2 regions of the Flexivirga lutea genome follow, and region 2 is predicted to be linked to the other one. Evidence: riboswitches for the same ligand, from Rfam matches in the RefSeq annotation. Region 2 holds a riboswitch; the other holds the start of a gene.

Evidence for each region. A riboswitch is a leader RNA that binds a small molecule or an ion and turns the genes downstream of it on or off. The one in region 2 is predicted to bind cobalamin.
Region 1: linked by a shared signal. The riboswitch ahead of ACYVBN_RS12040 (ribonucleoside-diphosphate reductase subunit alpha) and the one ahead of ACYVBN_RS08665 (hypothetical protein) in region 2 are both predicted to bind cobalamin.

The regions. Positions count from the first base shown of each region.
Region 1 covers NZ_BAAGZB010000002.1:1,183,068-1,187,960, forward strand. Annotated here, with positions in the region: gene ACYVBN_RS12035 (ribonucleotide-diphosphate reductase subunit beta) at 1-548, opposite strand, end outside; gene ACYVBN_RS12040 (ribonucleoside-diphosphate reductase subunit alpha) at 539-3,121, opposite strand; cobalamin riboswitch at 3,256-3,457, opposite strand; tRNA gene ACYVBN_RS12045 (tRNA-Gly) at 3,756-3,826, opposite strand; gene dcd (dCTP deaminase) at 3,942-4,517, shown strand; gene ACYVBN_RS12055 (alpha/beta hydrolase family protein) at 4,528-4,893, shown strand, end outside.
Region 2 covers NZ_BAAGZB010000002.1:470,493-475,385, reverse strand. Annotated here, with positions in the region: gene ACYVBN_RS08680 (hypothetical protein) at 1-468, opposite strand, end outside; gene ACYVBN_RS08675 (RNA polymerase sigma factor) at 455-970, opposite strand; gene ACYVBN_RS08670 (nucleoside/nucleotide kinase family protein) at 1,290-1,931, opposite strand; cobalamin riboswitch at 2,006-2,139, shown strand; gene ACYVBN_RS08665 (hypothetical protein) at 2,215-3,186, shown strand; gene ACYVBN_RS08660 (CbiQ family ECF transporter T component) at 3,189-4,313, shown strand; gene ACYVBN_RS08655 (ABC transporter ATP-binding protein) at 4,310-4,893, shown strand, end outside.

The DNA of each region.
Region 1 (4,893 bases), 710 kb from region 2:
ACAACGTTGTACGCGACGAGGTTACGCACGAAGTCGCGCTTGCCCTCGGTCGTGGTGATGTCCAGCGTCTGTTCCGCCATCCGCTGGATGTAGCGGACCTCGAACTCCTCCTTGGCGGCCATCGACGGTATGTCGACGTGGGCGGCATACGCCTCGTCACGGTCGATGGGGAAGGTCTCCAGCACGTATTCGAACGCCATGCAGTGGTTGGCCTCCTCCCACATCTGCTTGGCCAGGTAGAGGTGTGCCTCGGGCGCGCCGACATACGGGTACACGCCGAAGGCCAGCGCCTTGTTGACCAGCAGCTCGTTGGGATTGAAGTAGCTCATCAGGAAGGTGACGGCATGCCGCTCCTCGTCCGTCATCCGCTCGAAGTCGCCGAGGTCCTCCCCGAGCTGGATCTCGTGCGGGAACCACGTGTTGGCGACGGCCTGGTTGTACAGGTCGTATGCCCACTGGTAGCGGATCGGCTTGAGCAACAGGCCGTCCTGGACGCCAGTGCCGAGGATGGACGTCTGGGTGTCGGGAGTCGTGGATGTCATTGGCATGCCTCGCATTCGAGAAGTTCCTGGGGGTCGGTGGGGCAGGTGAAGCCCTCTTCGAATTCGGCGACCGGCGCGTTCTTCGGGGTTTCTGCCTGCTCGGGAGGGGGCGTCGCTGCCTTGCGCGCAAAGCCGAATCCGCTTCCGGCCCGGCCGCTTTCGACGGCCTTGTTGACCTTGACGGTCGACTGCTCCGCGCGGTGGCGCGGTTTCATGTGCAGGTAGTAGGTCGTCTTGACACCCTTGCGCCACGCGTCGACATACAGGTCGCTCATGCCACCGATGTCCCGCGACTCCAGGTAGATGTTGCGGCTGATCGCCTGATCGATCCACTTCTGCGCCCGCGAGGCGACCTGCAGGTATGCCGTGGCCGGCAGCTGGAAGGAAGTCTGAAAGACCTCCAATAGATCCTCCGGCACACCGGACACCGCCGAGAGGTCGCCGCGTGAACGCAGCAGCTCCTCGCGGATCGTGTCCCACAGGCCGCGCTCCTGCAACGCTGTGACCAGGTTGCGGTTGACCTCCAGGAACTTTCCGGACGAGGTCGTGCGCGAGAACAGTTGGGAGAACTGCGGATCCAGCCCCGGCGTGGTGCCCGCGACAAGGCCGATGGAGGCCGTCGGCGCGATCGCCATCAACGTCGCGTTCCGCACGCCGTCCTTGACGCGGGCGCGCAGCTCATCCCAGTCCAGCTGCGCGGTCCGGGGCACGTCGACCTCCACACCACGTCGCTGCTCCAGCACCTCGAGCGTGTCGATCGGCACCAGCCCGCGGGACCAGCCGGATCCCGGGAAGTTGGGGTAGGCGCCGCGCTCGACCGCCAGATCACACGAGGCGTCGATGGCGTGCCAGCTGATGAACTCGGTCAGCCGGTCGATCAGGTCGGCCGCCTCCTCCGAGGCGTAGGACAGACCCAACTTCTCCACCACGTCGGTGAAGCCCATGATTCCCAGGCCGATCGCGCGGTTCCGGTCATTGGAGTGCTCCGACTCGGGCACCGAGGAGCGCGTGATGTCGATCAGGTTGTCCAGCTGACGCACGGCGAGACGGGCGGACTCGGCGAGTCGGTCCCAATCCCAGTCCCACTCTTGGCGACGCTCATCCTCGATAGCCCGGGGTCCCCGCGAAGTATCGACGGAGGAGCGCAGCGGGGGAGTCGAACTTCGTGGGGTGGGCATCAGGTGTCGCGAGAGGTTGATCGAGGCCAGATTGCACACCGACACGTTGTCGCGGTCCTGCGGCAGCGTGATCTCGGTGCACAGGTTCGACAGGTGGATCGTGCCGGTGTTGTCGTTGAGCGCGCGCTGGTTGACGGTGTCCTTCCATGTCAGCCACGGGTGCGAGGTCGTCTGCAGCGAGACCAGGATCGATCTCCACTGCGCGCGGGCGCGGATCTTCTTGAAGGAGCGCAGCTTCCCGGCCTCGGCCAGAGCGGAATACTCCTGGTAGCGGCGGGAGAAGTCGTCGCCGACCAGCTCCACCAGGTCCGGGGTCTCCAGCGGGTCGAAGAGATACCAGTCGTCATCGGCGACGACGCGCTTCATGAACTCGTCGGACAGCCAGACCGCGGTGTTGGCGGTCCGGGTGCGTCGGTAGGGGTCGCCGGCGTTCTGCCGCAGATCGATGAATTGCGGGAAGTCCAGGTGCCAGTTCTCCATATAGAAGCACAGCGCCCCGAACTTCTTCCCGCCGCGGGAGACGGCCCGCAGGATCGAGTCGATGGTGTGCATGAAGGGGATCGGCCCGGTGGACGAGGTGTTGTTGCTGCGGATCGGACTGCCTTCCGAGCGCAGTTTGGAGACCGAGAGGCCGATGCCCCCGGTGCCCTTGGTCAGCCACATGACGTCGCGCATCGACTTGGCGATGTGCTCGATGTCGTCGTCCATCTGCATCACGAAGCAGTTGGACAGTTGCGGGGTGACGGTGCCGGCGTTGACCAGCGTCGAGCCGGCCGCCAGGTAGTCCAGCGACGCCATCTTGCGGTAGAAGCCGATCGCGGCCTGGGTCGGGTCCTTCTCGCCCACCGACATACCCATCGCGACACGCATCCAGAAGTATGCCGGGACCTCGAGCGGTCGACGACTGGAATCCGTTGCCATGTAACGGTTCTTGAGGGTGACGATGCCGATGTAGCGCAGCCCGTCGTCCAGGTGGTGGTCGAGCGCGGCCGCGAGCTGCTCCAGGTTGAACGCCGACGCCAGCCGGGGATCGAAGAGCCCGTCCTCGACCGACTCGCGGACGTAGCCGGGGAAGCGCGCCTGGTGCAGCAACGCAAGCTCGGACTGGGTCTCGAAGTCGCCCAGCACCTTCTTGTAGATCGTCTTGAGCAGCAGACGGGAGGCGATGACGTCGAAGTCGGGGTCGTCCTTGACGTTCTGCACCGCGACCGAGATGGCGGCTTCGTCGAGTTGCTCGGTGGTGATGCCGTCGAAGAGGGTGATCGCCAGCTCCGAGGCGATCTGCATAGTCATCGACATGGCGTTCGGCAGGCCGTCGGCCGCCCTCTCGATCGCCCGGTTGATGCGGTCTGCGTCATACGGCTCGCGCGAACCGTCGCGTTTGGTGACGTGTATGGCCACGTGCGGTGTCTCCCGTCTGTCCTCGCTGGTCGTCCGGCGAGGAGGGACGGCGAGCGGGCAGCGCACGCAGATGGGGCATGCCACCGCTCGTTCGTCAGCCCTTCCCGCGCGGGCTGCGGTCGGACCCGTCCACGAACGTGAACGGGGCAGTGGCAGGTCTTCGGACTCGTGACTCCGTGCCAGACGCACACCTACTGGTCGTCGCTTCCCGGGCTGGTCGGCCCAGTGCTGATGACGACGTTCGTCCTCACTCACCGCTGCGGGGGCAGTGCCGGAATCTCACCGGCTTCCCTCTTTCCTCGGGCACGATCGACGACCACCGTGGCGGTCAGTGTCCGTGCCCGAACCAACTGCGTGAGACACATTATCTAGTGGTGGCGACTTTGCCAAGACCCAACATGCTGTAGTTGCACGCATGTAGTTTCGACGGTGTCAAATCGGCAGAACGGCGCGAGCCCGAGCCGCAGGCGGGCGGTGCGGAGTCGAACCGGGGAGGTGGTGAGCGACCAGCGTTGGCGACGGAAGGGCGAGTGGACGGTCCGCGAGACAACGGTCGGCGCGGCTGCGGCGCGGGGCGAGCGAGCCCGAGCCGCAGGAGGGCGGTGAGGAGTCGACCGCAAGAAACGCAGTGAAGAGCGAGTGACGAGAATCGAACTCGCGTATTCAGCTTGGGAAGCTGATGTTCTACCATTGAACTACACTCGCGTGCCGCGAAAGCCGCTCCCCTGACACGCTGCCGCGGGGGCGATTTCGGACCGGCAGGAGTCTAACCCACGCGCGGCGCCACCGGCGCACGGGCCCGCCGGGTAGCGTGACCCCCGTGCTGCTCTCCGACCGCGACATTCGCGCCCAGATCGACGCCGGACGCGTGCGTCTCGACCCGTATGACGAGACGATGATCCAGCCTTCGAGCATCGACTTCCGACTGGATCGCTTCTTCCGGCTGTTCGACAATCACAAGTATCCGTTCATCGATCCGGCCGCCGAGCAGGACGAACTGACCCGGCTGATCGAGACCGACGCGGGCGAGCCGTTCGTGCTGCACCCAGGGGAGTTCGTGCTCGGCTCGACCTACGAGCAGGTGACGCTGCCGGACGACGTCGCCGCACGGGTGGAGGGCAAGTCGAGCCTGGGCCGGCTGGGCCTGCTCACCCACGCGACCGCCGGCTTCGTCGACCCGGGGTTCTCCGGCCACGTGACCCTGGAGTTGTCCAATGTCGCGACCCTGCCGATCAAGCTGTGGCCGGGCATGAAGATCGGCCAGCTGTGCTTCTTCCAGCTCAGTAGTCCGGCCGAAAGCCCTTATGGCAGCGCGAAATACGGCTCTCACTACCAAGGCCAGCGGGGCCCGACCGCGAGCCGGTCCTACGACAACTTCCACCGGTCGCAGCTGTGAGCGCGACCGCATGAGGCCCCGCTTCGAGGTCGGTCCGGCGCACGCGCAGGTGCGACCGGAGGCACACCCCTTCCTCACGCTGCCGGACGGCAGGCACCGCCCGGAGGCGATCGCCCTGCTGCTGCACGGCGGCGCCGAACACGGTCTGCAGCGCACCTTCAAGGCCAGCCCCCCGGTGCTGCGGATGGTGGCCGTCGCGCGCAGCATCGAGCACAGTGCCGGCGGCCGCATCGCACCCGCGGTGCTGCGCGACGCGGTGCGCGGATACAACGGTGACGCCCGCTCACCGGTCGTGGATGCTCGGTGGGCGCTGGGGCGGTTGCACGAGCTCTACCCGGGCGTGCCGCTCGCGCTGGTCGGTCATTCGATGGGGGGT
Region 2 (4,893 bases):
GTCCGGCGAGGTGGACGCATCCGACGTCGGAACGGTCGACTGACCACCGGACGATCCCACCGAGGACAGCGTCGAGGTGCGCCCGTTCCCGGGGGTGGCCGGCTGCTGGAGATCGGGCCCCAGCTCGCCGGTGGACGAGGACGACGGGCCGGTCACAGTGCTCGAACCCGGCGACGACGAAGTCGTCGTCACGGCCGGGGGCAGGCCGTTGACCACCTGCCGCGTGTTCCCGTCATGCAGACCCACGAGAGCCACACCGATGATCGCGGCCGCGGCGGCCGCCGAACCGATGCCGGCGAACCAACGCGTCGCCGGATGGCGGCGACCCTGGGCTTCCAGCGCCGCGACGACCTCTGCCTCGCGTGCCGGGTCGAGATCGGCGTCGGAGACCTGCAGGGCCTTGGCCGCGAACGCGTCGCGCAGGCGGCGCTCCAGCTCCGCCGGGTCGTGCGGGTCAGACGGATTCATCGGTTGCGCCTCCTTGCATGATCGTGGTGAGTGTGGCCATCGCACGGCTCGCCTGGGACTTCACGGTGCCCCGGCTGATCCCCAGGGCGTCGGCGATCTCCGCCTCCGACATGTCGGACCAGTAGCGCAGCACCAACACCTCGCGCTGCCGCGGCGGCAACTGATCCACCGCCCGCAGCACCTCCTGGTGCTCCTCGGCGATGATCACGTCGGTGTCGGCGGGCGGGGCGATCTCCGGCTCGGCGACCTTCAGATGCGCGCGCACCGTGCGCCGCCGGCGCAGCATCGAGCGCGACTGGTTGACCACCGCCTGCCGGAGATAACCGACCGCGGCACGCGAGTCACGCAAGGCCGCGCGGTTGCGGTGCATCCCGAGGAACGCCTCCTGCACCACGTCCTCGGCGCTGGCCAGATCGTCGACGAGCAGTCGCGCGAGCCGCACCATCTGCAGGTGGTGGGTGCGATAGAGCTCCGCCAGATCGACGGAGTCGTCCGCAGTCATCGCATCGTGGGCGGGAGCCGGTCCATGCTCATGGATCCGACCTCCCCAGCGACTCGGCCTTCCGGCATACACGACGGGTGTGCTGAGTGTCATGACACCGCAACCCCTCGCCCAGACCTTAACCACTGGCTGACGCAGGAGGGAACGACGCACCGCGACGGGCCGGGGACCGGCCGCCATCCGTCGGTTCGCACGTTCCTCCTCACACCGGGAAGACGTGCGACGGCCCGCGAGGTTGCCTGCGCGCGCCCGCCAACCTGTATGGCGAGAGGTGCGATCGGTCACATGCGGCAGCCCGGCCGGCGCCGGCCACCCGCGTTCACGGCAGCAGGAGTATGCCGTCCGCGCGGGCCTTGGTCGCCCGGACCAGTTCGGCGTTGCGCTCGTCGGAGCCGAGCGCACGCTCGGCAGCCTCCGCAGGACTGCGCCCGAAACGGCGGTGCCGCTGGATCAGCCGGTCGCGGCGCAGCGGGTCGGGGACGTCGACATACCAGACCGCATCCAGCAGCCCGGGCACCGCGCTCCACGGCGGCCGGTCCAGCAGCAGGTAGTTGCCCTCGGTGAGCACGACCCGTGTCCCGGGGGAGACCGCGATGGAGCCGGCGACCGGCTCCTCCAGCGCACGGTCGAACGCCGGCGCCCAGACGGTGTCGTCCCGCTCCCGACGGATCCGGTCGAGCAGCGCGACATAGCCGGCGCCGTCGAAAGTGTGCGGCGCACCCTTGACCGGTGCCCAGCCGCGCGCGTCCAGCACCGCCTGCGCCAGGTGGAAGCCGTCCATCGGCACCACGACCGTGCGCAACCCGCGCGCCCGGCAGCCGGCGGCCACCAACTCGGCGGCGGTGGATTTCCCGGCCGCGGGCGGCCCGGTCAACCCGATGACGACGCGGTCGGACCGCGCGGCCGACTCGACGACGGCGTCGACGGCGGCTGCGGCATCGAGGGCGCGGACGGAGGTCACTCGCGAGACTCTGCGGCATTCCGGCGCCGTGCACAAGCTGCGGTGGTGCGGGAGCAGGCTGCGGCGGTGCTACCGTTTCCGGATCGGGTGCCCGTGTCGGGCACCCAGGTGCGAGCAGGGGAAGCCGGTGCGATTCCGGCGCTGTCCCGCAGCCGTGAGCGGCCGACCGGTCGCGAGTCGGAATACCTGCTCCCACCCGTCACCGGATCGACTGTCGAGGACTGCAGTCGCGGGCGAGATCGTGTCGCGCGCAAGAAGTCCCGACACGAAAGGACTCACGCGCATGCCCAGCCGCACGGTGCGCTCCGTCGCAGCCCTCGCGCTCGCCGCCTCGGCGACCACCTTCGCGTATGCCGGATCGGCCGCGCCGGCGCAGGCCGCCGGCTACAACGGCGTGTGCAAGACCAGTTCCGGGGTGACCGTCGTGGTCGACTTCCGTGACCTCGGCGGCGGGATCGCGGTCCGGTGCTCGCCGGTCGGCAGCGGCGCCACCGGTCTGCAGGCGTTGCAGGCCGCCGGGATCCCGGTGGAGGGGACCCGGCAGTACGGCCTTGCCTTCATCTGCCGCATCTACGGGCAGCCGTCGGCATCGGCCACGCTGCCCGGTGGTTACCACGAGTCGTGCGGGCGCACGCCTCCGCCGAATGCGCACTGGTGGTACACCCAGGCGCCCAATGGCGGGTCCTGGACCTCCAGCGGCGAAGGCGCCTCCAGCAGCCATGTCATCCCCGGCGGTTTCGAGGGCTGGGCGTTCAGCGAGGGCGGCACCAACTACCCGCCCCGCTACACCCCGAGCCGGCCCGCGGCGCCGAAGCCGCCGCCCGCGCACACCACCACGGCGCCGCCGGCGCCGCGCCATACGACCACCACCGCGCCACCGCCCCCGCACAGCACCGCACCGAAGCACGGTGGTGGGTCGCAACCGCAGTCCGCCACCGGCTCGACGTCCGGGTCGTCGACCGCGGCCGGCACGCATACCGCGAAGAACAAGAAGACGGCAGCTTCCCGGTCGGCCGGCGCCTCGACGGCCGCGCACAAGAGTTCGGCGACGTCCTCGACCGGAGCGGGCATCACGGGCACCTCCAGCGGGGGGCCCACCAATGCCGCCGGTGCGCCGATCGTCAACAGCGACAAGAAGATCAAGGACGCGGAGAAGTCGTCCACCATCAATGCGACCACCGTCGTGGGTGGTGGCGTCCTCGCGGCGCTGGCCATCGGCGGCAGCGCAGTAGCGTTCCTCCGCCGGCGCAACTGACAGTGGATCCGAGACATCCCACCAGGGCGACACGGCTGCCCGCACCGGTCCATCCGGTCGCCTGGTGGTTGTGGGCGATCGGACTGGCGGTGGCGGCGTCGTTCACCACCAACCCGCTGTTGTTGCTGCTGCTGATCGGGGTCTCCTGCTTCGTGGTCGTCCTGCGCCGCGGCAATGCGCCGTGGTCGCGATCGCTGCGGCTCTACCTGCTGCTCGGACTCTTCGTCGTCGTCGTGCGGGTCGCCTTCCGGTGCTTGCTCGGCGCGGCCGGCGCCGGGCCCGTGGTGCTGGACCTGCCGCGAATCCCCTTGCCGCAGTGGGCTGCCGGCGTCTCACTGCTCGGCCCGGTGCACCTGTCCGACCTGCTCGACGGTTTGTATGACGGCCTGCGGCTCGCCGCGATGATCATCTGCATCGGCGCGGCCAACTCACTGGCGAACCCGAAGCGACTGCTCAAGGTGGTACCCATCAGCCTCTACGACATCGGCACGGTGGTGGTCGTCGCCGTCTCGGTCTTCCCGCAGCTGGCGGACAGCATCCGACGGGTGCGCCGAGCGCAGCGTCTGCGGGCCGACGCCGATGGTGGCAAGTGGCACGTCGTGCGCCGAGTCATCGTCCCGGTGCTGGCCGATGCGCTGGACCGCTCACTGCTGCTCGCGGCAGCGATGGATTCGCGAGGCTACGGGCGTCGCGGCTCGACGCCGAAGCGGACCCGCCGGATCCTCGGCGTGCTGACACTGGCCGGCCTGATCGCCGTCTGCATCGGCATCTTCGGTGTCCTGGACGACCGCGCACCGACACTCTTCCGGTGGCCGGCGTTCGTGCTCGGGGTGGCGCTCGCCGCACTGGGGCTGCTCTGCTCCTCGCGTGAGCGCGCGGTCACCCGCTACCGCGTGGATCCGTTCGGGGTGGTTGGTTGCGCCGTGGCCGCCAGTGGTCTGGCCGCCGGGGCGTTGATGATCCTGGCGGCACAGATCACGCCGGCACACCTCAACACCTCCACGACCCCTGCGCAGTGGCCGATCGTCGACCTGCTGCCGCTGGTCGCTGCCGTCATCGGCCTGCTGGCCGCCGTCGTGTCGCCGCCCAGCGTCATACAGGATGCGACGGAGGAGGTGGCGGCATGATCGAGCTGCACGACGTGTCGGTGCGTTACGAGGGTGCGCCCGCCGGCGACCCGGGACCGGCCGGCGGCACGGCTGCCGCACTGGCGCACGTCGACCTGCAGATCGACGAGGGCGAACTCGCCCTGGTCGTCGGGCGCACCGGCGTCGGGAAGTCGACCCTGCTCGGTGCCGTCAACGGGCTGGTGCCGCACTTCACCGGAGGCCGGCTGTCGGGTCGGGTCGTCGTCTCCGGGATGGACACCAGGGACCACCCGCCCCGTGAGATGGCCGACGTCGTCGGCCGGGTCGGCCAGGACCCGCTCGCCGGATTCGTGGCGGACACCGTTGAGGACGAACTCGCCTACGGCATGGAGCAATTGGGTGTTGCACCGGCCACGATGCGCAAGCGCGTCGAGGAGACCCTCGACCTGCTCGGCATTGCCGCGCTGCGTCGCCGATCGCTGGCCACGCTGTCCGGCGGCCAGCAGCAACGCGTCGCGATCGGGGCGGCACTGGTGACCGCGCCGAAGGTGTTGGTGCTGGACGAGTCGACATCGGCACTCGACCCCGGATCCGCCGAGGAGGTGCTCGCCGCGATCAC